Regions from separate parts of the Gudongella sp. QWL-04 genome, predicted to be linked through region 1. Evidence: a T-box and tRNA genes for the amino acid it is inferred to sense, from the RefSeq annotation. Region 1 holds a T-box; the other holds one or more tRNA genes.
What was found. A T-box is a leader RNA that pairs with one kind of tRNA and senses whether it is charged. The one in region 1 lies ahead of AC4PHB_RS02855 (valine--tRNA ligase), so its partner is inferred to be a tRNA-Val.

Region 1 (12,601 bases):
AGAAAATATTGAGGTTTTTGAAGGTTCCTACAGCGAAGGTCTTGGTAAGGCAAGAAAGGCTGTCGAAGATGGAGCCAGCGTAATAATAAGCAGAGGCGGTACAGGCAACCTCATTAAAAAGAACATCGACATTCCTGTTGTAAATATTGATTTCAGCAGCTACGACGTTATTGAGTCCATAGGCAAGGCAGTTCAATACTCAACTAGAATAGGAATTGTGGGCTTTGAAGATCTTTCAAAAGCATATATAAGGGTAAGCGAGGTTTTGGAAAAAACTTTCTCAGCAAAGATTGATATCATAACCATTAAATCTGTACGAGAGATCGACAAGGCTATAACTGAGCTGCACCATGATGGTTCAAGGGTATTTATCGGAGGCCACACAGTAATGGAGGCTATCTATAGTCGACGTATGAATGGCGTGCTTATAGAGACTGGTAAGGAAGCAATCGCTGAAACCATTGGTCATGCAAAGAGGCTGCTTGAGGTCCAACAGATAGAAAAGGAGAAAGCGGCTATCCTAAAGTCAATAATCGACTTTGCTTATGACGGAATACTTGGAATCGACAAAAATGGTATGATAACTGTATTTAATCCAGTTGTACAAAAAATAACTGGTATCAGATATGAAAATGCGATTTCGAGAAATGTTGAGGAAGTAGTAGAGAATACAAGGATGTTGGAGGTCTTGAGAACGGGTGAACCAGAGCTTGGAGAAATACAGAAAATTGGCGATATCTCCATCTTGACTAACAGGGTACCAATCATAGTAGACGAGAAAATAGTAGGTGTTGTAGCAACATTCCAGGAAATTGAAAAAATTCAGAAGATGGAGACTCAGATAAGAGCCAAGCTTCATGCCAAGGGACATGTAGCAAAAACAAAATTCCAGAATATTATTGGTAAAAGCACAGCTATTACTCAGGTAAAGGAAAAAGCACGGCTTTATGCAAAGGTTGACAGCACTGTACTGATACAGGGAGAGACAGGAACAGGCAAAGAGTTATTTGCTCAAAGCATACACAATGCTAGTCTTAGGATCGACAAGCCCTTTGTTGCAGTTAATTGTGCAGCACTTCCCGAAAGTCTTCTTGAGAGTGAGCTCTTTGGATATGTTGAAGGTGCATTTACCGGCGCCAGAAAAGGAGGGAAAACTGGATTATTTGAGCTTGCTCATGGTGGAACAATATTTCTAGATGAGATAAGTGAGATGTCGCCAAATCTCCAGGCTAGATTTCTTAGAGTTATCCAGGAGAAGGAAGTAGTCAGGATAGGAGATGACAGGGTCATCCCTGTCGATGTAAGGATCATCGCAGCAACTAACAGGGATTTATTTAAGCTAGTAGATGACGGTGGATTCAGGGAGGACTTATTTTACAGGCTCAGCGTCCTGAGGCTTTCGATTCCTCCTTTGAAGGAAAGAAAGGAAGACATCTCTGATTTGGCAAGCTACTTTGTAAGAGAGAAGAGCAGATATCTCAACCAAAGAGTGGAGGGTATCGCAGCCGAAGCCTTAGCCAAGCTGATAGTATATGACTGGCCTGGTAATGTAAGGCAGTTGGAGAATTTTATTGAAAGATGTGTGGTTTTGGCTGGGGACAAAAAGATGATTGACTCTCTTATTGCTGCTGAGGCAAGTCATGGAATGCTGGAGTTTGGAAGGGCAAGAGCAGAAAGTTCAGAAGGAAGCAGTTCGTCAAACGACAAGGGCGTGCTTCATCAAATAGAGAATGACACCATACTGAAAGTTTTAGAGGAGACTGAGGGAAACAGGTCTCTTGCTGCAGAAAGATTGGGTATTAGTGTAACGACATTATGGAGAAAGCTTAAATCGATCGAAGAGTCAAATCCAAAAAAAAAGTGATTTATGTTTGACAAAATATATACCATTGGTTAATATCATACTATGTAAAATTATTAACAATCCCTAAAGGAGCCTAATATGACACTTCCTAATGTGATCACCTTTTTTAGAATACTGCTGATCCCGATTTATTTGTTCATATTCTACTCTGGAACTGAGAATAGGGTGCTCCTATCAGGATTTGTGTTTATTCTTGCAGGGGTATCCGATGTAGCAGATGGCTATATTGCTCGGCGATATAATCTTGAAAGCAAGCTTGGAGCTTTGATGGACCCTTTTGCGGACAAGTTGATGAGCTTTACTGTGCTGTTCACCTTTACCTCTGTAGGATTGATTCCTGTATGGGTTCTTATACCAATGCTTATAAAGGAAATGGTAATGATTCTTGGAGGAGGAGTTCTTTACTTGAAGCACAAAAGATCAGTGATACCCTCCAATAAGTTTGGAAAGGTTGCAACTTTTTCATTATATGCTTCGATCCTATCAATAATAACAAAGGTGCCCTTAAACATTTCTTTATTTCTTCTTATATTGACCCTTGCTCTAAATATCCTGGCATTCATTAACTATCTAAAGATATTTAGAAGACTTGTGTTTGTTGAAAAAGGCGAGATTGACAAATAGCTTCCTATATTTTATAATTAGGACAATTATATCAATGGCTGTGATAAAGAGGAGTAATCAGATTCCCTAATAGAGAGCAGGCTCGCTGGTGGAAGAGCCGCAGCAGGAAATTGATGAAGGTCGCTTTTGAGCCTGCAGACCGATTAAGCTAAGTCTGCACGGGGAACCGTTATTTCATATAAGTGCCACAGCTATAGCTGTGGAATTAAGGTGGTACCGCGAACCCTTCGTCCTTACACGGATGAGGGGTCTTTTTTATTATAAGGAGGGGAATCTATGCTAGAAAATTTACCAAAGAATTATGACCCAAAGGAGTTTGAGGACAGACTTTACAAATTCTGGAACGAAAACGGGTATTTTACGCCTGAAATCGACAAAAACAAGAAGCCATACACAATTATGATGCCGCCGCCAAATGTAACTGGAAGCTTGCATATGGGACATGCCCTGAATAATACTATTCAGGATATCCTTATCAGATGGAAGAGGATGGAGGGCTATTCAGCACTGTGGCTTCCAGGAACTGATCATGCCAGTATTTCTACGGAGGCTAAGGTTGTTGAGAAGATAAAATCTGAAGGAAGAAGCAAAGAAGAGCTTGGTAGAGAGGGATTCTTAAAGGAAGCCTGGGCTTGGACCGACATATACGGCGGTACTATTAAAAACCAACTGAAAAAGCTAGGAGTTTCATGCGACTGGACCAGAGACAGGTTTACCCTCGACGAGATGTTGAGCAATGCAGTTGAAGAGGTGTTCGTTAGGCTTTATGACAAAGGTCTGATATACAGAGGAGACAGGATCATCAATTGGTGTCCGAGTTGTCATACGGCAATATCAGATGCTGAGGTAGACCACGAGGATGCTCACGGGTACTTGTGGCATGTTAAATATCCAATAAAAGACAGCGATCAGTTTATAACGATCGCAACAACAAGGCCTGAGACTATTCTGGGAGATCTTGCCGTTGCAGTTCATCCTGACGACGATCGTTACTCTCACCTTGTTGGAAAAACTGCATTGGTTCCAATCATCAACAGAGAGATACCTGTTATAGCAGATCCTTACGTTGAGATGGAATTCGGGACAGGCGCTCTAAAAATTACGCCATCCCATGATCCTAATGATTTCGAAGTAGGAGAAAGGCATGGTCTTGGGCAGTGTGTTGTAATAAATGAAGACGGGTTCATGAATTTCAACGCAGCTGGCTTTGAAGGTCTTGAAAGATTCGAGGCCAGAAAGGCTGTGGCAAAAGCCCTTGAGGAAATGGATTATCTGGATGCAGTAAAGGATCATGACAATGCTGTAGGTCATTGTGAAAGATGCAAAACAATTATCGAGCCCCTTATATCCAAGCAGTGGTTTGTAAAAATGGAGCCGCTAGCTAAGCCGTCATTGGAGGCTTACCATAAAGGTGAACTAAGATTTATACCTGAAAGATTCGGCAAGGTATATACACATTGGCTTGAAAATATAAAAGATTGGTGCATTTCGAGACAGTTGTGGTGGGGACACAGATTGCCGGTCTACTATTGCGATGATTGCGGAGAAATAATTGTATCAAGAGAAAAAACTGTAAGCTGCAGCAAATGTGAAAGTAAGAACATTCGTCAGGAAACTGACACTCTTGATACCTGGTTTTCATCAGCACTCTGGCCGTTCTCAACTTTGGGATGGCCTGAAGATACTGAGGATATGGCTTACTTCTTCCCAACAGATGTGCTAGTTACAGGCTACGATATAATATTTTTCTGGGTAATAAGGATGGTCTTTTCAAGTCTTGAGCAGACAGGAGAGCTGCCATTTAAGGACGTTTTCCTTACAGGTCTGGTCAGAGACTCATTGGGAAGGAAAATGAGCAAATCTCTTGGAAATGGAATTGATCCACTTGAGCTTATCGAGGAATATGGAGCTGATGCTCTCAGATTCACGTTGGTTACAGGCAACACACCCGGTAACGACATGAGGTTTTATACTGAAAGGGTAGAGGCAAGCAGGAATTTTGCCAATAAGCTTTGGAATGCCACAAGGTTTGTGATGATGAACCTGGATGATGGTGCTGAGGATTATACAATTGATCCTAAGGACCTGGAGCCTGAGGACAAATGGATATTGACAAGATTGACCAGAGTTATGGGAGACGTTAAATCTAACCTGGACAAGTATGAACTTGGACTAGCTGCCCAAAGGGTATACGACTTCATTTGGGAGGATTACTGCGACTGGTATATTGAAATGGCAAAGACAAGACTATACGGCGAGAATAAGACCTCAAGAACAACGGCACAGCAGGTTCTTGTATCAGTTCTAAGAGATACTTTGAAGCTTCTACATCCATTCATGCCATTTATTACAGAAGAGATATGGCAGCATTTGCCTGGGAAGTCTGATGCCCTTATAATGGAATCCTGGCCAAAACCAGAAACCGGGTTATTGTTTGAGGAAGCTGAAAAGAGCATAGAGTTTATAAAATCAGCTATAAAAGGTATTCGAAATGCTAGAGCAGAGATGAACATCGTTCCATCCAGAAAGGCAGGACTGATATTTGTTACTGAGGACCAAGCCTTAAAGGAGATCATTTCACAAAGCGAGAAAAAGTTCAGGACATTGGCATCAGCTGATTCAATGTCCTTTGCATCGGATAAAAGTGGCTTTGGAGAGGGATTTGTATCAGTTGTGTTGGATGGATGTGAGGTTTTTCTTCCTCTTGCAGATTTAATCGATTTCGACAAGGAGCTGGAGAGACTTGAAAAAGAAAAAGCCAAGCTAGAGGACGAAATCAAACGCGTTGATGCAAAGCTTTCTAATCAGGGGTTTGTAGCTAAGGCACCAGCTAAGGTCGTGGATGAGGAAAAGGAAAAGCAAGTTAAGTACAAGCAGATGCTTGAAAATGTTCTGGAAAGGATAAATTCCTTAAAGAAATAGCGGGAGGATAGAATGAACTATCAGGAAGCGTTAGCTTATATCAATGATAAGGATAAATATGGCTCCAGACTTGGTCTGGATTCAGTAGGGAGGCTGCTCCACTTTCTTGGTGAACCACATAGGGATATGAGATATATCCACGTTGGAGGCACTAATGGAAAGGGCTCAATATCAGCCTATCTGGCGAAATGCCTCGAAACTGCCGGCTATAGGACTGGATTGTACACATCTCCATATTTGGAGAGATTTACAGAGAGGATCCAGATAAATGGCGAAGATATACCTGAAGAAACCCTTGGCAGGCTGACTGACGAGGTTAGAACTGCTGCTGATAAAATGGTTTCCGAGGGAATGGAGCACCCTACAACATTTGAGATAGTAACTGCTCTGGGATTCCTTTATTTTAAGGAGGCTGGAGTAGACTACGTCGTACTTGAGGTCGGTCTCGGAGGTCGATTCGACTCTACAAATATTATTGAAAAGTCATTAGCCTCAGTTATTGCTACCATAGATTATGATCATATGGATGTTCTGGGGGCCACGCTAGGTGAAATTGCTTATCAAAAGGCTGGAATAATTAAACAAGATGGATTGGTAGTAGCCTATCCTCAGAAAGCTGAATCAAGAGAGGTTATCAAGCGAGTATCTGAGGAGATGGGAGCAGACTATTTAGAAATCGATCCAAATGAAATTAAAGTAATAATTGAAAATGATGAAGGCAGCTTATTTGATCTGCACTATAAGGGTATTTCTCATAATGGAATCAGAATCTCGATGCTTGGAGATTACCAGGTATATAATGCTTCCACAGCTGCAGTATGTCTTCTTGAATTGAGAGAAAGAGGCTTGGTAAGCTTTACTGACGAACAGCTTTGTAAGGGTTTACAGGAAACGAAATGGAAAGGCAGGCTTGAGGTTCTAAGCCGCAAGCCGATATTCCTGATTGATGGAGCTCATAACCTTCAAGGTATCGAAAATCTTGCAAAGGCTGTAGGTTTATTTAAATTCAAGAGGCTAATTTTAGGCGTTGGGGTCCTTAAGGATAAGGATTATACCCATATGATCGAAAAGCTGGTACCATTGGCTGATGAGGTGGTTGTAACAGAGGTTAGCATGCCCAGAAAGCTGAAAGCCGATCTGCTGGCTGAAGAAATAAGAAAATATACTGATAAAGTTTATATTGAGCCATCGATAGAAAAAGCTGTTAAAAAGGCTATTGAGCTGGCTGACCCAGGAGACATGGTGCTCTTTGGAGGTTCGCTTTATCTAATTGGAGATGTTAGAACAATTGCAAAAACCCTGCTGAAATAGCAGGGTTTTTAAGCTTGATCAAATATCGCCATGATTTTTCCAAAGAGATTTGAAGACTCAAGCTTCCAGGCTGAACAGATTTTTTTTGCCTGTTTCTCATCAGGTATGCTTAAGGTAAGTCTGAATACACTTAAGCCTTTCTCCATAAAATGAAGGTTCACGGAATATTCACCGGTTTCTGATAGGAGGTAAGATGCATCAGCTCCTTGTTGCTGTTCAGAGTTTAAAAATAATGACTCTATCAGGCTGCTGATCTCATCCGACAGCTTATCCTTAAAAAGCTCCAAAATAGAAAGACCAGTATTTGTGATTGAATAGGTGACCTCGCTGTTGAATTTTGAAATTGCAAGAAATCCGCTATCAGAAAGCTCAGATAGGTGTTGCTGAATCATGAAGAAGTTCATGCCGAAGCTCTCGATCGCAGTCTCTGATATTTTAGTATTAGTAAGTCGAGTCATAGAAGAAGCTGCTAACTTTAATAGTATAAGCCTTTGAATAGCTGTGTCATCTGTCATGCTTTGGAACATATTCTATCACCTCATGATATTTGATAGGATTATACCACAGAATTTGGCAGATAATCCATATGATTCGAACAAGCCGGATGTGGTGTTATTCAACCCTTTGGGTATATAGAAAACCAGAAGCTTGATTTTTAGTATAAAGGATGGTATTTTATGAATACAAACCTTATAGTAGGTGCTATAATATTTATAATTATTATCAGTATTCAATTAACCTTGAACCTTATTTTAAGGGAGTTAAGGGAAATAAAGCAGATATTGGGGAGAAAATAAGTAGAAGGGAGAGACTGACTTGTTTGAAGACAAAAAAGAGAAGGTTCTATTTTCCAGAGAGGAAATAAGTAACAGAGTCAGGGAAATGGGCAAGGAGATCAGCAAGGAATATCATGGCAAAGACCTCGTCATAGTGTCTCTTCTAAGAGGCAGCTTTATTTTTACTGCCGATCTTGCAAGAGAAATGGACATTCCTGTAGAAATTGAATTTATGACTACAGCAAGCTACGGCCACGCCGAAATATCATCTGGAAGAGTTGAGATCCTGCAGGATATAAGAGGTGAAATAAAGGGTAAAAGCGTTCTTATTGTAGATGATATAATTGATTCTGGTCATACCTTATTAAAGGTTATGGAGCATCTTGGTGAAAAGGCACCTGATTCAATCAAAATCTGTGTAATGCTTGACAAACCTAGCCGAAGGCAGGTGGATCTTATACCGGACTACGTTGGGTATGAGATACCTGATGTTTTCATAGTTGGCTATGGACTTAACTATGGAGATTACTACAGAAATATACCCTATATTTTTACATTTGAGTAATTATACATCACCTGCACTAGCTGCAGGTGTATTTATTGATTCAGGGGAAGTGATCTAGTGAGAACAAACAAATTACCATCTCCTAACGGAGTAAATATTTTATATCTTACGCTTGGCCTTGCTTTCCTTATCGTCGGGGGATTTGCACAAAAAAAAGAGCTTTATACTGGAATTTTGATAACAGAATATCTAATTATACTTCTTCCAAACATTCTCTTTCTTAAGATCAGGGGATATTCTCTGAAGAATGTCTTAAAGCTGAATCCAATAACCATGAAACAAGGATTATTTACTGTTCTTACAATGGTATTTGCTTATCCCATGGCGGTATTTCTGAATTACGTTATGATGTTATTGCTAAATTCCGTAAGCGATAATCTTCCTACAGGTGTACCTATACCTTCAAGCTGGCCTGAGTACTGGCTTGCACTTTTTGTAATCGCAATTACACCAGGAATATGTGAAGAGGTGATGTTCAGGGGTACAATGCAGTCTGCCTATGGCAGATTGGGAGAGAAGAAGGCATTGATCCTTTCATCACTACTTTTTGGATTGTTTCACTTTAATCTTATGAACTTCATGGGGCCTGCATTTTTAGGACTCATCCTTGGGGTAATAATGATAAAGACAAAAAGTCTGTACGCAACTATCCTGGGTCATGCACTTAATAATGGCATTGCTCTTTCGATTGGTTTTGCCGCCTCTGGTATGATGGAGAGACTGGAAGAAGTCGTATCCGGCACACCACAGCTCCCATCAGGTTTTGAAGCTATAGCCGCACTAATACTGCTGGCAGGATGGGGTTTGTTTTCACTGGTAATCTTATTTCTAATACTTAAGTATTTTCCCAGGTCTCAGGAGCCTTCTTCAGAAGAAGAAATCTCAAGGGAAGCTATATATGTGCAGGATGACAATAAGCGAGTATATTGGATTCCGGTATTTGTAACAATTGGTCTATTTGCCATTGTAAACTATATGTATTTTCTTGCTGGTTAGGGGGATGTTTAGTGGATAGCTACGGTGAATTTTCAATTCTATATGATCAGTTGATGGATGATATCGACTATAAAAATTGGGGTTCATACATCAGAGAAATCATTGTCAAAAAAAGCATAAATGGTAAGGATATCCTTGAGATGGCATGTGGAACAGGAAACCTTACAAAGGAGCTCCTTGGAATGGGTTACTTCGTAGATGGATTTGATTCATCCGAGGAGATGTTGGCACTTGCAGGGAACAAGCTGAGGAAACAGAAAGGTCTGAGACTTTTCAATATGGACATGAGAAGCTTCAAAATGGATAGAAGCTATGATGCTGTTGTAGCTGCATGTGATAGTATAAACTATATATTGAATGAAATAGATCTTGAAACAACCTTTTTAAATGCATACAGACACTTAAAGCCAGGAGGAATATTTGTTTTTGACCTGAACTCTGAGTATAAGTTAAAGAATATTCTAGGAAACAATATATTTCTTGAGGATAGGGAGGATATTTTCTACACTTGGGAAAACCAGCTTGATGAAGAAACAGGAATAGTAGATTTTATATTGACGTTTTTTGTAACAGAGGACGGAGTCAATTACAAAAGATTCGATGAGATCCATAAAGAGCGGGCATATAAAACTGAAGATATCAAAGAACTGCTTTTAAAAGTTGGTTTCCAGCATATTGATGCTTATGAGGCCTTCGGCTTTGAAAACTATAGCGACAGATCTGAAAGGATAAATTTCGTTGCAACAAAATTATAGGATATTACAGAAAAGGGTGATACAGTGAAGGATTATTTAATAAGAAGTATGGATAAGCTGGGTAGGCTTAGAATGTTCGCAGCTTCTACAACAGGTATAGTTGAAGAATTCAGAAGATTGCACGAGTCGTCACCAACGGCTACTGCTGCAGCTGGAAGAGCCATAACTGCAGCTGCAATGATGGCTGCGACTATGAAAAACGACAAGGACAGGATGACCTTAAAGATATCCGGTGGAGGACCTCTTGGTTCAATAATAGTTGTCAGTAATAATAAAGGGGAGCTGAAAGCCCTGGTAGACAATCCAGGTACGGATGTACCAAGTACTCCGGACAAAAAGCTTGATGTTGGAAGAATAGTTGGTAATGATGGGACAGTTACTGTCATTATGGATCTTGGTCTAAGGGAGCCGTACATTGGTCAAACGAGTCTTATAACTGGGGAGATAGCTGAAGATATTGCAAATTTCTATATGGTTTCTGAACAGTTTCCCACGGCAGTAGGCCTTGGAGTACTGATAGATAAGGATATAACATGTAAAGCTGCGGGGGGCTATATGATCCAAGTCCTGCCATTTATTACGGAGGATGAAATTGCCGAAATAGAGGAATCCGTTAGAAGCGCAGAACCCATTTCAACTATGATCGATAAAGGTATGACACCTGAGGAGATAATGAATTCTCTTTTGCCAGGCTTTGATATGGAAATAACCGATACTCTAGAGTTAAAGTATCATTGCGATTGCTCGGTCGAAAGGATAAGGGATGTACTCGTCAGCCTGGGTGATAAGGAGATCCAGGACATCATCGAAGAGGATGGTGAAAGTGAGGTAGTCTGTCATTTTTGCAATACCAAGTACAGATTTGACAAGGAAGAACTGGAGAAAATCTTGTTGACAATAAGAGGGGAATAATGTATACTTGCTATTGTGACATCAGCCCGGAAGGGTTAAACCGGCCCAGATAGCTCAGTCGGTAGAGCAGTGGACTGAAAATCCACGTGTCGCTGGTTCGATTCCGGCTCTGGGCACCACAATAGTACATCAAATGGAAATGCGGGAGTGGCTCAGTGGTAGAGCATCGCCTTGCCAAGGCGAGGGTCGCGAGTTCGAATCTCGTCTTCCGCTCCATACGAGGCGGCATAGCCAAGTGGTAAGGCAGAGGTCTGCAAAACCTTCACCCCCAGTTCAAATCTGGGTGTCGCCTCCAGAATGAAGTCAACCCTTCTTATGATTTAAGAAGGGTTTTGTGTTTTGGAGGATATAATGAGAAATCCGTATATACCTATGTCTAGAGCGAGCCTGGCAATCATAAGCAAAGACGCGCCTGAAGCAGTTAAAGCCGGTTTGAGAGAGCATATCGAGAATATTATTGAAACCATACCGCTTGACAGTGTCTATAAAGCAATATCCAACCACCCGGACATTGCCATGCTTCCTGTTGGCTATAAAAAGCTTGTTGTTGCGCCGTCTGTATATGAATACTACAAGAATAAGCTGGAGCCTTTTGATTTTGTTATCATAAAGGGATCCAGTGAGCCTGGGCATAAGTACCCGGACAATGTAATATATAATGCAGCGATCCTCGGAAACAAAGTCATCTGTAGCCAGCATCACCTTGATAAAATCGCTGAGGCAGAGTTAAGATCAAAAAATCTGGAAATACTTAACGTAAGACAGGGATACAGCAAGTGCTCCCTGGCGATCATTGGTGAGGCACAAGGTATAACCTCTGATATCGGAATAGCTAAAAGTCTAATGGAAATCGGATATGATATACTTTTGATAGAGCATGGCCACATCGGCCTCCCAGGACTAAACTACGGGTTTATAGGCGGTTCAGTCGGATTGTTGTCTGAAAGAGAGCTTTTGATTGCAGGGAGTCTTATTCATCATCCATCATGGGATAGGATAAAAGAATTTTTGAATAATTACAATGTCTGGCCAATCCAATTATGCGATCAGCAAGCAGTAGATATAGGAACTATTCTTACATTTTGATGTACAATTAAGCAGAAAATAATGATAATATAAAGGGTATATACTTCTAGTAAGGGGGAAAGTGAATGAGCAAGAACATTGTAAAGCCATCCATATTACCTGGATTCATGGAACTGACACCACCAGGGCAAATGTTGTTCAATAATATGATGGATACTGTAAGGAAGAATTATGAAAAGTTTGGATTTTTGCCCATAGACACACCTGTAATCGAGAAAACTGAGGTTTTGCTGGCCAAAGGTGGCGGTGAGACCGAGAAACAGATATATCAGGTAGTCAAGGGAAGCACGGAAATGTCCTTGAGATTTGATCTTACAGTTCCATTGGCGAGATATGTTGCTCAGCATTATTCCGAACTGGCTTTCCCCTTCAGAAGATATCACATAGCAAAGGTATATAGGGGAGAAAGAAACCAAAGGGGAAGGTTCAGGGAATTTTATCAGGCAGATATTGATATAATAGGGAATGGTTCCCTGGATATTGTCAATGATGCTGAGATACCAAGTGTAATATATTCAACTTTTAAAGATCTTGGATTCGACAATTTCACCATAAGAATGAATAACAGAAAAATACTGACTGGATTCTTCGCCTCGATTGGAGTTGAAGATCCACACATAGTTATGAGAGCTGTTGACAAGTTGGAGAAGATTGGCCTGGATAAGGTCAGTGAAGAGCTGCTGGCTAATGGTATTGATAAGGATAAGATTACATCGATAATTGAGTTTATTGGTATAAAAGGCTCGCCAGACGTAATAATAAACAGTTTATACTCTCTGAAAATAGAGCA
Region 2 (12,601 bases), 1.1 Mb from region 1:
TGACAGAGAAGGTCAACGTGATCAAGGGCTTCATACCTACAGACAAAACAGGCGATTTTGAAGAAAGAATAAAGGAGGCTCTCGGCAGTATTTATTACCTTGAACTTGACGATGTGGACAAGGATGATCCAAACGTCCCTATACTCCTTAAAAATTCGGGCTTTGCGAGCACCTTTGAATCATTGACGAGCATGTATGCTCTTCCTCAATACAATGAGGTCGATCCAACTCCTCTGCTGGCACCATTCTATCTTATATTCTTTGGAATGATGGCTGCAGACATTGGATATGGAGTTATCATGCTGGCAGCGACCCTGTTTCTGTTGAAGAATTTCAACCTTAAAGAAAACACAAAGACTTTTTTGAAGTTCTTTTATTATTTGAGTTTCTCTGTAATTATATGGGGATTTATTTATGGTTCATTATTCGGAGGGATAATAAAGCTCCCTGCGCTTCTTGATCCTGCCAAAGACTACAATACGCTTTTGATCCTTTCCATAGCATTTGGATTGATCCATATCTATTTTGCGCTTGGAATAAAGGCTTACAAGCTGATAAAAAGCGGAAAGCCCATGGATGCATTATACGATGTAGGCTTTTGGTATATGGCACTCACTGGTTCGATAGTGTATCTGCTGAATATGGTGATGACCATGCCGCCAATAGTTAAGACTATAAGCCTGGCAGTTATGGTGCTGGGTATGCTTGGGATAGTTGCAACAGGCGGAAGAGAAGCAAAGGGCGTCGTGGGAAGAGTCGGTGGTGGAGTGTATGCCCTTTACGGGATATCAGGATATGTAGGCGATTTTGTTTCATATTCCAGACTTATGGCTCTGGGATTGGCCGGAGGCTTCATTGCCGGTGCCGTAAACATGATGGCCGGGATGGTAGCACAGTCTGGACCAATAGGCTTCGTATTCGCTATAATAATCTTCATCTTTGGGCAGACCTTCAACCTTGGGCTAAGCCTGCTAGGTGCGTATGTCCACACAATAAGACTTACCTTCGTCGAGTTCTTCGGAAAGTTCTACGAAGGCGGAGGTCAGAGCTTCAATACATTTAAAAGCAAACCAAAATATATAAACTTAAAATAGGTTAGGGGGAAATGTCAATGTCTTTTACTGAATTTATAGTATCACAAGGTGGAGTTATCTTTGGAGGCTTAGGAGTGGCCGTGGCTGTATTTCTATCAGGTATCGGATCTGCAATAGGTATCGGTATCGTAGGTCAAGCGGCATCAGGTCTTGTTATAGAAGAACCTGAGAAATTTGGTCGTTCATTGGTTCTTCAGCTGCTTCCGGGTACACAGGGACTTTACGGCTTTGTAATAGGACTATTGGTAATGGGTCAGCTTGATATTGGAATGAGTCTTGCAAACGGTATGTATCTTCTGGCTGCCTGTTTGCCAGTAGGGTTTGTAGGCTGGCTTTCTGCAATAGCTCAGGGCAAGACCGCAGCTGCAGGTATCTCGATCCTTGCCAAGAATGAAGAACATTCAACAAAGGGTATCATCTATGCGGTAATGGTTGAGACCTATGCACTTTTGGCATTCGTTATCTCCCTTATTCTTGTCAACGCCGTTAGTTTCTAGAAAAAGTAAGGATGTGAAGCCATGTCAAAGCTAGAGAGCCTAACCCAAAGGATAATGGAGGACGCCAAAGCTAAGGCTGACTCTATTCTTGCGGAGGCGGATAGAAAGAGCAATAGCCTTTTGAACACAAAGATCAAGGAAGCCCAGGACAAAAGCGAAAAGCTCCTTGAGAAAGCACATTCAGAGGCTGCCATGGCCAAGGACAGGGTAGTATCAAGCGCTGAGCTGAAGGTAAGGGATGAGAAGTTGTCGGCCAAGCAAGAGATACTGGATACAGTGTTCGGTATGGCAAAAAATAAGCTTGAGAAATTGGATGACTCCCATTATGGTGAGCTTCTTAAGAAAACACTGGAAAACATTAAAATAAAAGGCAAGGGTACCTTGGTAGTTCCGCCATCAAGAAGGAGTATTGCGGAGAAAGTATCAGGGGAGCTTGCAGTAATGATAGACGAAAATATGCTGCAGGGCTTTATGATAAAGGATGAAGATATAGTGTACAACTACACCTTTGAATCCTTGGTGGATGAAGCAAGAGAGCAGTTGGAGGGCGATATAGCCTTAGAACTCTTCAAAGAATTGGAGTGATTTCATGGATAGAATGGATTTTATCCAAGGGGTAACCCGAATAAGAGTCCTTGAAAACAAGCTCCTTGACCGGGCTGCTATCGAAAAGATGGTAGAAGCCAGGGATCTTGAAGAGGTATTCAGAACCCTTGGAGACACTGAATATGCAAATGCAGTTACTCAGGCAGGAAAACCCGAAGAGTATGAAATAATCCTGCATTCGGAGCTTGAAAGGGTCTACAGGCTAGTCAGAGAGATTTCGCCGGATCGCCTAGTGGTGGACCTGATGGGTCTTAAGTATGATTTTCACAACCTCAAAGTCATGATCAAGGAAAGACTGATGGGTAAGGACCTTTCAGCCCTCTATTCTCATGCAGGGACGATAGATTTCGAAAGGTTCAAAGCACAGTTCACCGCCGGTGAATACAGAGATATGGAGCCTGTGACCTATAAGGAGGCTGTCCTTTCTGTGATGAAGGACTTTGAGGAAAAGAAGGACCCCCAGCGAATAGATATACTTATGGACAGATATTACTTTGAGCACCTTCACAAAATGGCAAAGGATTCAGGCATAGGTCTGTTCCAGGACCACGTGAAGGATCTGATAGATTTTACAAATGTATCCTCTGCGATCCGCTTAAAAAAGCAGGAGAAGGAACTGAAGTTCTTTGAGGAAGTCCTCCTTGAAAATGGACATATTGAGAAGGATACAATGCTTTCTACAGTCAACGATTCAGTGGAGACGATGATAAACAGGTTCAGAAATTCCAGGATCCGTAAGGAGCTCGCACGAGGTCTCGAGGATTACTTGGAGACAGGCAGGCTTTCTTCCTTTGAGAAGCATATGGACAACTACCTGATGAACCTGAACAAGAGCTCCAAGTCGGTGACCTTCGGACCGGAGCCCCTTTTCTCGTATCTGGTGGCAAAGGAAATGGAAATCAAGATCCTGAGGATCATTATGGTGTCTAAGATCAACAATATTTCACCGGATGCCATAAGGGAAAGGCTGCGTGATTTGTATGTATAAGGTAGGAGTTGTTGGAGACAAGGATTCTGTACTGGCCTTCAAAGCCCTGGGAGTGGACGTAAACACAGTGACTGACAGGGAAGAGGCACGAAAGATAGTGGATACTATGGCGAGAAGCAATTACGGCGTCATATTCATCACTGAGCAGATTGCAAGCCTGATACCAGATACTATCGAGAGATATGACAAAGAGATAATCCCTGCGGTAATACTCATCCCCAGTAATCAAGGTTCGCTGAGCATTGGGATGAACCGTATAAACGAGAATGTCGAAAAAGCCGTAGGATCAAATATTTTATAGAAAGAGAGGGCTTATCTTGAAAGTAGGAAAGATTATTAAGGTATCTGGACCCTTGGTAGTTGCCGAGGGTATGGATGAAGCCAATGTATATGACGTAGTTCAAGTATCCGACAACAGGCTTGTCGGTGAAATAATAGAAATGAGAGGCGATAGAGCATCTATCCAGGTATACGAGGAAACAACTGGAATAGGGCCTGGAGACCCGGTTTACACCACTGGAGAGCCTTTAAGCGTCGAGCTTGGACCTGGCCTATTGGAGGCCATGTTCGACGGCATCCAAAGACCTCTTGAGGAATTCAGACAGCTTTCTGGCGATTTTCTTACAAGAGGAACAAAGGTCGACAACCTGAACAGAGAGAAGAAGTGGCACTTCGTTCCAACCGCCAAGGTTGGGGACAAGGTAGTTGGTGGAGACATAATAGGAACGGTACAGGAGACCCCGCTTATACTTCACAAAATAATGATTCCCATAGGAATGAGTGGAGAAATAACCTCCATCACCGAAGGCATGTTTACAATAATCGAGGATATTTGCGTACTTGACGGCATGCAAAAAATCCAGATGCTTCAGAAATGGCCTGTCAGAAAGGGGAGACCCTTCAAGAAAAAACTTAATCCCGACGTGCCTCTGTTGACTGGTCAAAGAGTAATAGATACCTTCTTCCCTGTTGCAAAGGGTGGAACTGCTGCAATTCCGGGGCCCTTCGGCTCAGGAAAGACGGTAGTACAGCATCAGCTGGCTAAATGGGCTGATACTGAGATCGTAGTCTATGTAGGCTGCGGTGAGCGTGGAAACGAGATGACAGACGTACTGATGGAGTTCCCGGAGATCATCGACCCTGCAACAGGTGAATCGCTGATGAAGAGGACCGTTCTTATAGCCAACACATCGAACATGCCGGTAGCTGCCCGTGAGGCATCCATATATACTGGGATCACTCTTGCAGAGTACTTCAGGGACATGGGCTATTCAGTCGCTATAATGGCTGACTCCACATCCAGATGGGCAGAGGCCCTCAGAGAGATGAGCGGCCGTCTGGAGGAGATGCCTGGTGACGAGGGGTACCCGGCTTACCTTGCATCAAGAGCAGCAGCATTCTATGAGAGAGCCGGAAAGGTAATCTGCAACGGAAGCGACGACAGAGAGGGAGCAATAACCGTAATCGGTGCCGTATCACCTCCAGGAGGAGACATATCGGAGCCTGTATCACAGGCTACCCTTAGAATAGTAAAGGTATTCTGGGGCCTTGACCATGCTCTGTCCTACAAGAGACACTTCCCGGCCATCAACTGGCTGAATTCATACACTCTTTACCAGACTAAGATGGACCACTGGATGGCAGCAAATATAGACCCTGAGTTTGCAAAGAACAGAGCAAAGGCAATGACGCTGCTCCAGGAGGAAGCATCACTTCAGGAAATAGTAAGACTTGTAGGCAGAGATTCACTGTCCTACGAAGATCAGCTCAAGCTTGAGGCTACTAAATCAATAAGAGAAGATTATTTACAGCAAAATGCATTCCACGAGATAGATACCTTCTGCTCACTGCAAAAACAGAACAAGATGCTTAAGCTTATACTGAAATTTTACGACCTTGGCATGAAGGCTCTTGAAAAGGGAGTATACCTTAAGAGTATTGAGAGAATGCCGGTAAGAGAAAAGATTGCCAGATCAAAATATATCGAAGAAACGCATCTCGAGCAGATAGATGACATCGCACAACAGCTTGAGGCTGATATGAATAAGCTTATTGAGGAAGGAGGTATTCTCGATGCGTAAGGAGTACAATACAGTTAGAGAAGTCGTTGGACCGCTGATGATAGTTGACGGAGTAGAGGGCGTCAAGTACGAAGAGCTAGTCGATATCGAGCTTGGCACCGGTGAAAAGAGAAGAGGAAGAGTTCTTGAAGTCAACGGAGACAGAGCAATGATCCAGCTGTTTGAAAGCTCAACCGGGATCAACCTCAATTCCACAAGAGTAAAGTTCCTTGGAAAGCCCCTTGAACTGGGAGTATCCGAGGATATGATAGGCAGGATTTTCGACGGTCTTGGAAGACCAAAGGACAACGGTCCGAAGATAATCCCCGAGAAAAAGGTAGACATAAATGGCGTTCCAATAAATCCTGTATCCAGAGACTACCCTGAGGAATTTATCCAGACGGGAATATCATGTATCGACGGGCTGAACACCCTTGTAAGAGGGCAGAAGCTCCCCATATTCTCAGGCTCAGGTCTTCCACACGGGGAGGTTGCTGCTCAGATAGCAAGACAGGCAAGAGTACTGGGATCAGGAGAAAAGTTTGCGGTAGTATTCGCAGCGATGGGTATAACCTTTGAGGAAGCCCAGTTCTTTATTGAAGACTTTACAAGGACAGGCGCGATCGACAGGGCGGTGTTGTTCATAAACCTTGCAAACGACCCGGCGATAGAGAGAATCGCAACTCCGCGGATGGCACTTACCTGCGCAGAGTATCTGGCATACGAGAAGGACATGCACGTTCTGGTAATACTTACAGATATGACCAACTACGCAGAAGCGCTTCGTGAGACCTCTGCAGCTAGAAAAGAGGTTCCTGGAAGAAGAGGCTATCCTGGATATCTTTACACTGACCTTTCGACGATTTACGAGAGAGCAGGAAGAATCAGGGGAAGAAAGGGCTCAATAACTCAGATCCCTATCCTTACGATGCCGGAGGACGACATTACTCACCCAATACCCGACCTAACAGGATATATTACTGAGGGACAGATCATACTTTCCCGTCAGCTATACAAGAGAGGCATCGAACCTCCAATAAACGTAGTTCCATCTCTTTCCCGTCTAAAGGACAAGGGTATTGGTAAAGGCAAGACCAGAGAAGACCATGCTGATACCATGAACCAGATATATGCAGCCTATACCTCGGGAATCGAGGCACGTGAGCTTGCAACTATCCTTGGAGAATCTGCGCTGTCTGATTCCGACAAGGCCTTCGCAAAATTTGCTGAAGCCTTTGACAACAGATATGTCAACCAAGGCTATGAGAACAACAGGACCATTGAGGATACCCTTGAGCTTGGCTGGGATCTGATGAAAATCATTCCAAGAGGAGAGCTGAAGAGAATTCGTACAGAGTACCTGGATAAGTACCTTCCTCTGGAAGAAAAAGGGGATGAGTAGATGGCGGTTTTAAACGTAAATCCTACTCGTATGGAGCTTACAAGGCTTAAGGCGAGGCTTAAGACCGCTACAAGAGGCCACAAGCTCCTAAAGGACAAGCAGGACGAGCTGATGAGACGATTCATTGAGCTTATCAAGCAGAACAAAAAGCTTAGAACACAGGTGGAGAAGGAGCTTAAGGAGGCATTCGACGAGTTTCTGCTTGCCAGTGCCGTAATGAGCCCTGAGCTTTTGGAGGAGGCGGTTGCCTTCCCCAAGGAAAACATCTCAGTAGATATAAAGAAGAAAAACGTAATGAGCGTTCATGTTCCTGTAATGAGCTTCATAAGAAAGCTCGAAGGAGACGAGGGCAGTATTTACCCATACGGTTTTGCAACCACCTCCTCAGAGCTGGACGACGCCATTAGAAAGCTCTACACCATAATGCCTATGCTTCTTGAGCTTGCAGAGGTTGAAAAGGCATGTCAATTGATGGCTGATGAGATAGAAAAGACCAGAAGAAGAGTAAATGCCCTTGAGTACAGGACGATTCCAGAGCTTCAGGAGACAATTAGATTCATCAGGATGAAGCTTGATGAAAATGAGCGAAGCACCATAACAAGGTTGATGAAGGTCAAGGACATGATCAATAAGTAAAGGCAATGGACAAAGAAAAGCGTTAAGCGTTAGGCGAAAGTAGGGGCGACCATTGGTCGCCAGAAGAAAGATCCTTCACTTGCGTTCAGGATGACAAAAGTGTTGTCATCCTGAGCGAAGTCGAGGGATCTCGGTTTTTGCTAACAACTACCTACTACCTACTAACAACTGTTTTTTGCTTTTAGCTTTTCAGTTATTCACTATTCACTATTCACTAATAAAAAATCCCCAGACTTAAGTCTGAGGATTTTTATTTATGGTGAGCGATATTGGACTCGAACCAACGACCTCCACGATGTCAACGTGGCGTTCTACCAGCTGAACTAACCGCTCATGTATTCCTATAGTAGCACATAAGGTCTTTTTTTTCAACAGGAATTTAAGTCGCACTAATGGTGAAATATCTGTGAAAGTGTTTACATCGTCCCTCATAAATATTAAACTTAGGGTAAGGTAAATAAAGGGGAGGCGATGTGGATGCTAAAGCTCTTGGAAGCTGCCGGTTTTTTCTTGTATCTTATCCTGTTGCTGTATATGGGTGCATACATATCCAGAAACAAGCTGGGGAACAAATCCCATACCGTGTTCGGGTATTTAGCATTTATTTTGGCCATGGCAGACTCTGTGTACTTTATCCCCAGACTTTACAGCCTCCTTACAGACGGCCTGGAGGAGAACCTCAGGATCCTTGGGTGGGGAAGAATAGGTCAAATGCTCATTATGACATTGTTTTTCCTGGTCCTTTCCGACCTTTCGAAGACAAGATTTTCAATAAAACGTAAGCTTCCAATGGACAAGCTGTTGTACGGTCTTATGATATTCAGGGCAGTTATCGGAGTGTTTCCGCAAAATGGATGGTTCCTGATGGAGCCTGACGGCACCTTTGCATTCCTTAGATATATACCTCTTGTAATATATGTACTGTTACTTGCAATGATCTTAATGGCACACAGCATGAAAAAGGGAGATGGCAATATAATAGTATTTTCGACATTAATGATCCTCCAGCTCCTGTTGGTCGAATATCCAATATGGGGAGCTGAGAAGCTTTGGATCACATATATGATGGCTGCGGGAAGAGGGCTTATCTTTATATCGATGATATTCATAGGCTATATGGAAGTAAGAAAGGAAAATGAATTGAGCAGATATTAGTGTCATAGATCATTAAGAACATAAGGAAGGATTGGTTTGATGAAGAAAGCTTCGATCATTTTAATGATCATATTCTTTATAGGTCTTCTCTCGCCGGCAGGTTATGCAATTGAGCCTGAGTACGAGGAGGATACGGAATTTGTAAACCTGACTGAAAGAGGGACAGTCCTTGATGCTGGTGAAGTAGAGCAGGTTGAAGGACAATTCTTTAGGGTCCAGTATGTGACCGTTAGGATAGATTCTGGCAATAGGAAAGGTGAGATAGTTGAGGTCGAGAACTCGCTTTCCGACCATCAATACTACGATATAATAGTGGAAAAGGGACAAAAGGTAGTCCTTATGCTTGAGGAGTATGAGGATGGGACATATAAAACATATATATCTGATTATTACAGAGCTAACTACCTTGGCTACCTACTGATTTTATTCGCTCTTCTGGTCATAGCAATAGCTAGAATGAAGGGAGTTAAAGCGCTCATATCCCTTGCAATTACAGTTGCAGCTGTACTATTTGTCATGCTGCCCCTGATGCTTAAGGGCTGGAACCCGATCCTTGTAAGCGTCATTACGGCAGTTGTAGTCACCATAATAACAATGGTCCTTGTAGCAGGTTTTAATCACAAGACAATATCAGCAATTTTAGGGACCTCCTTCGGCGTCATAATAGCAGGGGTAATAGCCTTCTATGTTGGGAATAAAGCCAGTCTATCCGGACTTTCGGCTGAAGAAGCCACAATGCTTATGTATATTCCCCAGGGGGTAGAGTTCAATTTCAGACAGCTGTTGTTTGCAGGCATTATTATGGGCTCTCTTGGTGCAGCAATGGACATAGGGATATCTATAGCATCAAGTATAGAGGAGATCCACAAGGCTAATCCAAGACTTTCAAGGGGAAGGCTATTCCGATCAGGCATGAATGTAGGTAAGGACGTTATGGGAACGATGGTAAACACACTGATCTTAGCATATACAGGAACCTCCATCCCAATGCTTCTGTTGTTCATGGCATATGAGACAGAGCTTAGCAAGGTCTTTAATCTTGACGTAATAGCAACAGAGGTTGTAAGATCCCTTTCGGGAAGTATAGGTCTTATACTGACGATCCCAATAACGGCTGTTTTTGCAAGCTACTACTCCAAGGAGCAGGGCAGAAAACGCATGATGGCTGCAAAGGCAGAAGTGGATACGATAATAGAAAATGAGGTGATTGAATGATTACAATAGCTTTGACAAATGAGGCAAAGGAACATATCCTGGAAAGCTGCAACGATAAACCATCAGTAATGGTTGGCATCATACAGCAAAGGTCCGGGTGATGCAATTACAATGAACTGTCAGTTCAGACAGGCGAACCTAATGAGAAAAGTGCATTTGACATCTACGAAATAGATGGGATCACAGTTTATCTACAGAAGCAAATGAGGATACCTAAGGATAGAGTCGAAATATATATGAAAAACCTGGTATTTAAAAAGCAGATTTTTGCTAAGGGAATAAAATATACAGGTCTGTAACATTTATCAAAGTCTGAGAGGAGTTGTGATATGAGAGTAACGGTTTCCATGGAAGCAGCAGAGCACATAAAGAAAAAATCAAGCGGAGAACCTGCTGTAAGAATAGCAGTCATACAGGTCAAGGGAGGGTGATGCTCCTCAAGCCAACTATCCGTTGAGATAGGACACCCTGGGGACACTAAGCGTTTTTATGAGTATGAGGATAATGGAGTCAAGGTATTCATACAGAAAGGACTCAGCACACCCGACGATCAGGTGGATGTAAACCTGAGCAAGGTGCTGTTTGCCAAGTCTCTTTCTGTAAGAGGTATAAGGTATTAACTAAATAATCGTTTATCGGGTGCCCTGAAGGGTAGTAATGTATTGTACAAAATAAGAATTAGGAGGTATCCGAGAATGATTGACAAGAGCCTAAAGGCAATATTAAGAGGAGACATCGGATCGAACAAGGTAAAGAAGCTTAGAAAGGAAGCAATGGTACCAGGGATAGTCTACAGAAAAGGAGAACCGACAAAGAGCTTTGCGGTTGATGAGCTTGAATTTACAAAGCTCTTCAGACAGGTTGGAACCTCAGCACTGTTTGAGCTTGATATGGAGGGTGAAAAGATCCCAACGATCGTAAAGTCCGTGCAAAGAGATCCGGTCAAGGGAAATGTTATCCATATAGATCTTCAGAAGCTCGATATGGAACAGAGGATAAAGCTCCACGTTCCAATAACACTCTTGAACAGAGACAATATTGCGCTGCAGCCATCTGTTCTTATGCAGATGATGGATGCCGTAGAGATAGAGTGCCTTCCGGGAGATATTCCCGAGTCGGTAGGGATAGACGTATCTGGAATGGACTTCGATACTCCGATATTAGTGAAGGATCTTGAGATAATGAAGGATGACAGGCTCATAGTCTTAACTGACCCAGAGCAGCTGATCTGTTCATTGAATCCGCCGTCAGTATCTGCTGAAACTGAGGCTGAAGAGGAGGCACCATCTCCGGAAGTGGCTCCTGAAGAATAGGAATAACCAGAAAAAATAAAGGCATGGGACAGACTGGAGAGTCTGTCCTTATTTTATAATCAAGGAGGATAGTTATGGGAAGGATCCTTTCAGCATACCTTACACCTCACCCACCGATAATAATACCCCAGATAGGTCAGGGAGAGGAGCAAAAGGCCATAAAAACCATAGAGGGCATGGAAGAGATAGGAAGAGATATCGCTAAGAGAAAGCCTCAGACGATACTCGTCATCACTCCCCATGGCCCTGTATTCTCAGATGCAAATGCAATATCAATGGAAAACAAACTAAGGGGTGATTTTGGTGCATTTGGTCACGGTCAGCTTTCTTACTCCTATGACACTGATCAAGAGCTGATCTATCAGATAGTTAAAAATTGCCTGACCAACAATATCTCTATAGCACAGATGACAAAGGAGATGTATAAAAGATATAAGCTGGACGGTAAGCTCGACCATGGGGCTCTGGTGCCTCTGCATTTTGTGGATAAATATTACTCCAGTTTTCAGATCGTCCACATAACCTATGGCATCTTATCCCCAAAGGAGCTATATCTCTTTGGAAGGCAAATTGAAAGTGCGATCCTTCAGCAGAAAAACGATGTGGTCATCATAGCCAGCGGTGACCTGTCCCATAAGCTCAAGGACGGCGGACCATACAGCTACAGCCCTGAGGGACCTGAATTCGACAGTCTTATAATAGAAATAATTAAAAAGGCAGATTTAGGAGCCGTTTCATCCTTCGACATTGAGCTTGCCCACAAAGCCGGTGAATGCGGGCTACGATCACTTATGATACTTGCCGGGATACTAAGTCCCTATGAACTCGAAACCGAGGTACTTTCCTATGAGGGGCCATACGGGGTAGGCTATGGAACAGCAAAGCTCATACCGGGAGAAAGGACAGGAACTGATTTTATTGATACCATTGAAAGGTCTCAGAAGAACAAGCAGACAGCAAGAAGACAGTCGGAGAGTCCTCATGCTGCCCTTGCAAGGAGGAGCCTGGAGCATTACGTTCTGTCAGGAGAATATCTTCCAGTTCCGGAGGATTTGGCAGAGGAGCTACTTGAGTCTGCGCGACCAGTATTCGTAACCATAAAGAAACACGGAAGCCTGAGAGGCTGCATAGGCTCCACCGCTTCATCCAGGGGAAGTCTTGCAAGCGAGATCATCCATTATGCGGTAGAGGCAGGAACCAGAGATCCCAGGTTTCCATCTGTAACCGAAGATGAGCTGGAGGAACTTGTTTATTCGGTGGACGTACTCTATCCTTCAGAGCCAATTCGTTCAACTGCAGAGTTAGACCCGGGAATCTATGGGGTAATAGTTGAGAAAGGACACAGGCGAGGTCTTCTTTTACCGATGCTTGAAGGAGTTGATACTCCTAATGACCAGGTGAGGATAGCACTTCAAAAAGCAGGGATATCTGAGGATGAGGAATACAAAATGGAACGCTTCAGGGTCGAGAGATACCAATAGGAGATGATTGCCTTGAAGGAAGCGATGTTCTACACCGTTGAAGGTGAAAATGTACGCTGCACTCTTTGTCCGCACTTTTGCAATCTGAGGGATGAGCAGGTAGGCAGATGCGGAGTAAGACAGAATATCGGGGGTAAGCTGTATTCGCTGAACT

Region 2: it encodes a tRNA-Val, which carries the amino acid that the T-box ahead of AC4PHB_RS02855 (valine--tRNA ligase) is inferred to sense. The anticodon was not compared.

The regions. Positions count from the first base shown of each region.
Region 1 covers NZ_CM178754.1:576,483-589,083, forward strand. The annotation lists gene AC4PHB_RS02845 (sigma 54-interacting transcriptional regulator) at 1-1,864, shown strand, start outside; gene AC4PHB_RS02850 (CDP-alcohol phosphatidyltransferase family protein) at 1,943-2,488, shown strand; T-box leader at 2,520-2,726, shown strand; gene AC4PHB_RS02855 (valine--tRNA ligase) at 2,765-5,410, shown strand; gene AC4PHB_RS02860 (bifunctional folylpolyglutamate synthase/dihydrofolate synthase) at 5,423-6,721, shown strand; gene AC4PHB_RS02865 (DUF4364 family protein) at 6,730-7,248, opposite strand; gene hpt (hypoxanthine phosphoribosyltransferase) at 7,538-8,062, shown strand; gene AC4PHB_RS02875 (CPBP family glutamic-type intramembrane protease) at 8,120-9,058, shown strand; gene AC4PHB_RS02880 (class I SAM-dependent DNA methyltransferase) at 9,070-9,813, shown strand; gene hslO (Hsp33 family molecular chaperone HslO) at 9,838-10,725, shown strand; tRNA gene AC4PHB_RS02890 (tRNA-Phe) at 10,769-10,844, shown strand; tRNA gene AC4PHB_RS02895 (tRNA-Gly) at 10,867-10,941, shown strand; tRNA gene AC4PHB_RS02900 (tRNA-Cys) at 10,947-11,020, shown strand; gene AC4PHB_RS02905 (DUF6873 family GME fold protein) at 11,077-11,811, shown strand; gene hisS (histidine--tRNA ligase) at 11,877-12,601, shown strand, end outside.
Region 2 covers NZ_CM178754.1:1,826,680-1,839,280, reverse strand. The annotation lists gene AC4PHB_RS09105 (V-type ATP synthase subunit I) at 1-1,094, shown strand, start outside; gene AC4PHB_RS09100 (V-type ATP synthase subunit K) at 1,112-1,591, shown strand; gene AC4PHB_RS09095 (V-type ATP synthase subunit E) at 1,613-2,176, shown strand; gene AC4PHB_RS09090 (V-type ATP synthase subunit C) at 2,181-3,185, shown strand; gene AC4PHB_RS09085 (V-type ATP synthase subunit F) at 3,178-3,486, shown strand; gene AC4PHB_RS09080 (V-type ATP synthase subunit A) at 3,503-5,266, shown strand; gene AC4PHB_RS09075 (V-type ATP synthase subunit B) at 5,259-6,647, shown strand; gene AC4PHB_RS09070 (V-type ATP synthase subunit D) at 6,648-7,283, shown strand; tRNA gene AC4PHB_RS09065 (tRNA-Val) at 7,541-7,616, opposite strand; gene AC4PHB_RS09060 (hypothetical protein) at 7,761-8,438, shown strand; gene AC4PHB_RS09055 (YibE/F family protein) at 8,478-9,653, shown strand; gene AC4PHB_RS09050 (hypothetical protein) at 9,770-9,952, shown strand; gene AC4PHB_RS09045 (hypothetical protein) at 10,112-10,273, shown strand; gene AC4PHB_RS09040 (50S ribosomal protein L25) at 10,349-10,966, shown strand; gene amrA (AmmeMemoRadiSam system protein A) at 11,041-12,447, shown strand; gene amrS (AmmeMemoRadiSam system radical SAM enzyme) at 12,460-12,601, shown strand, end outside.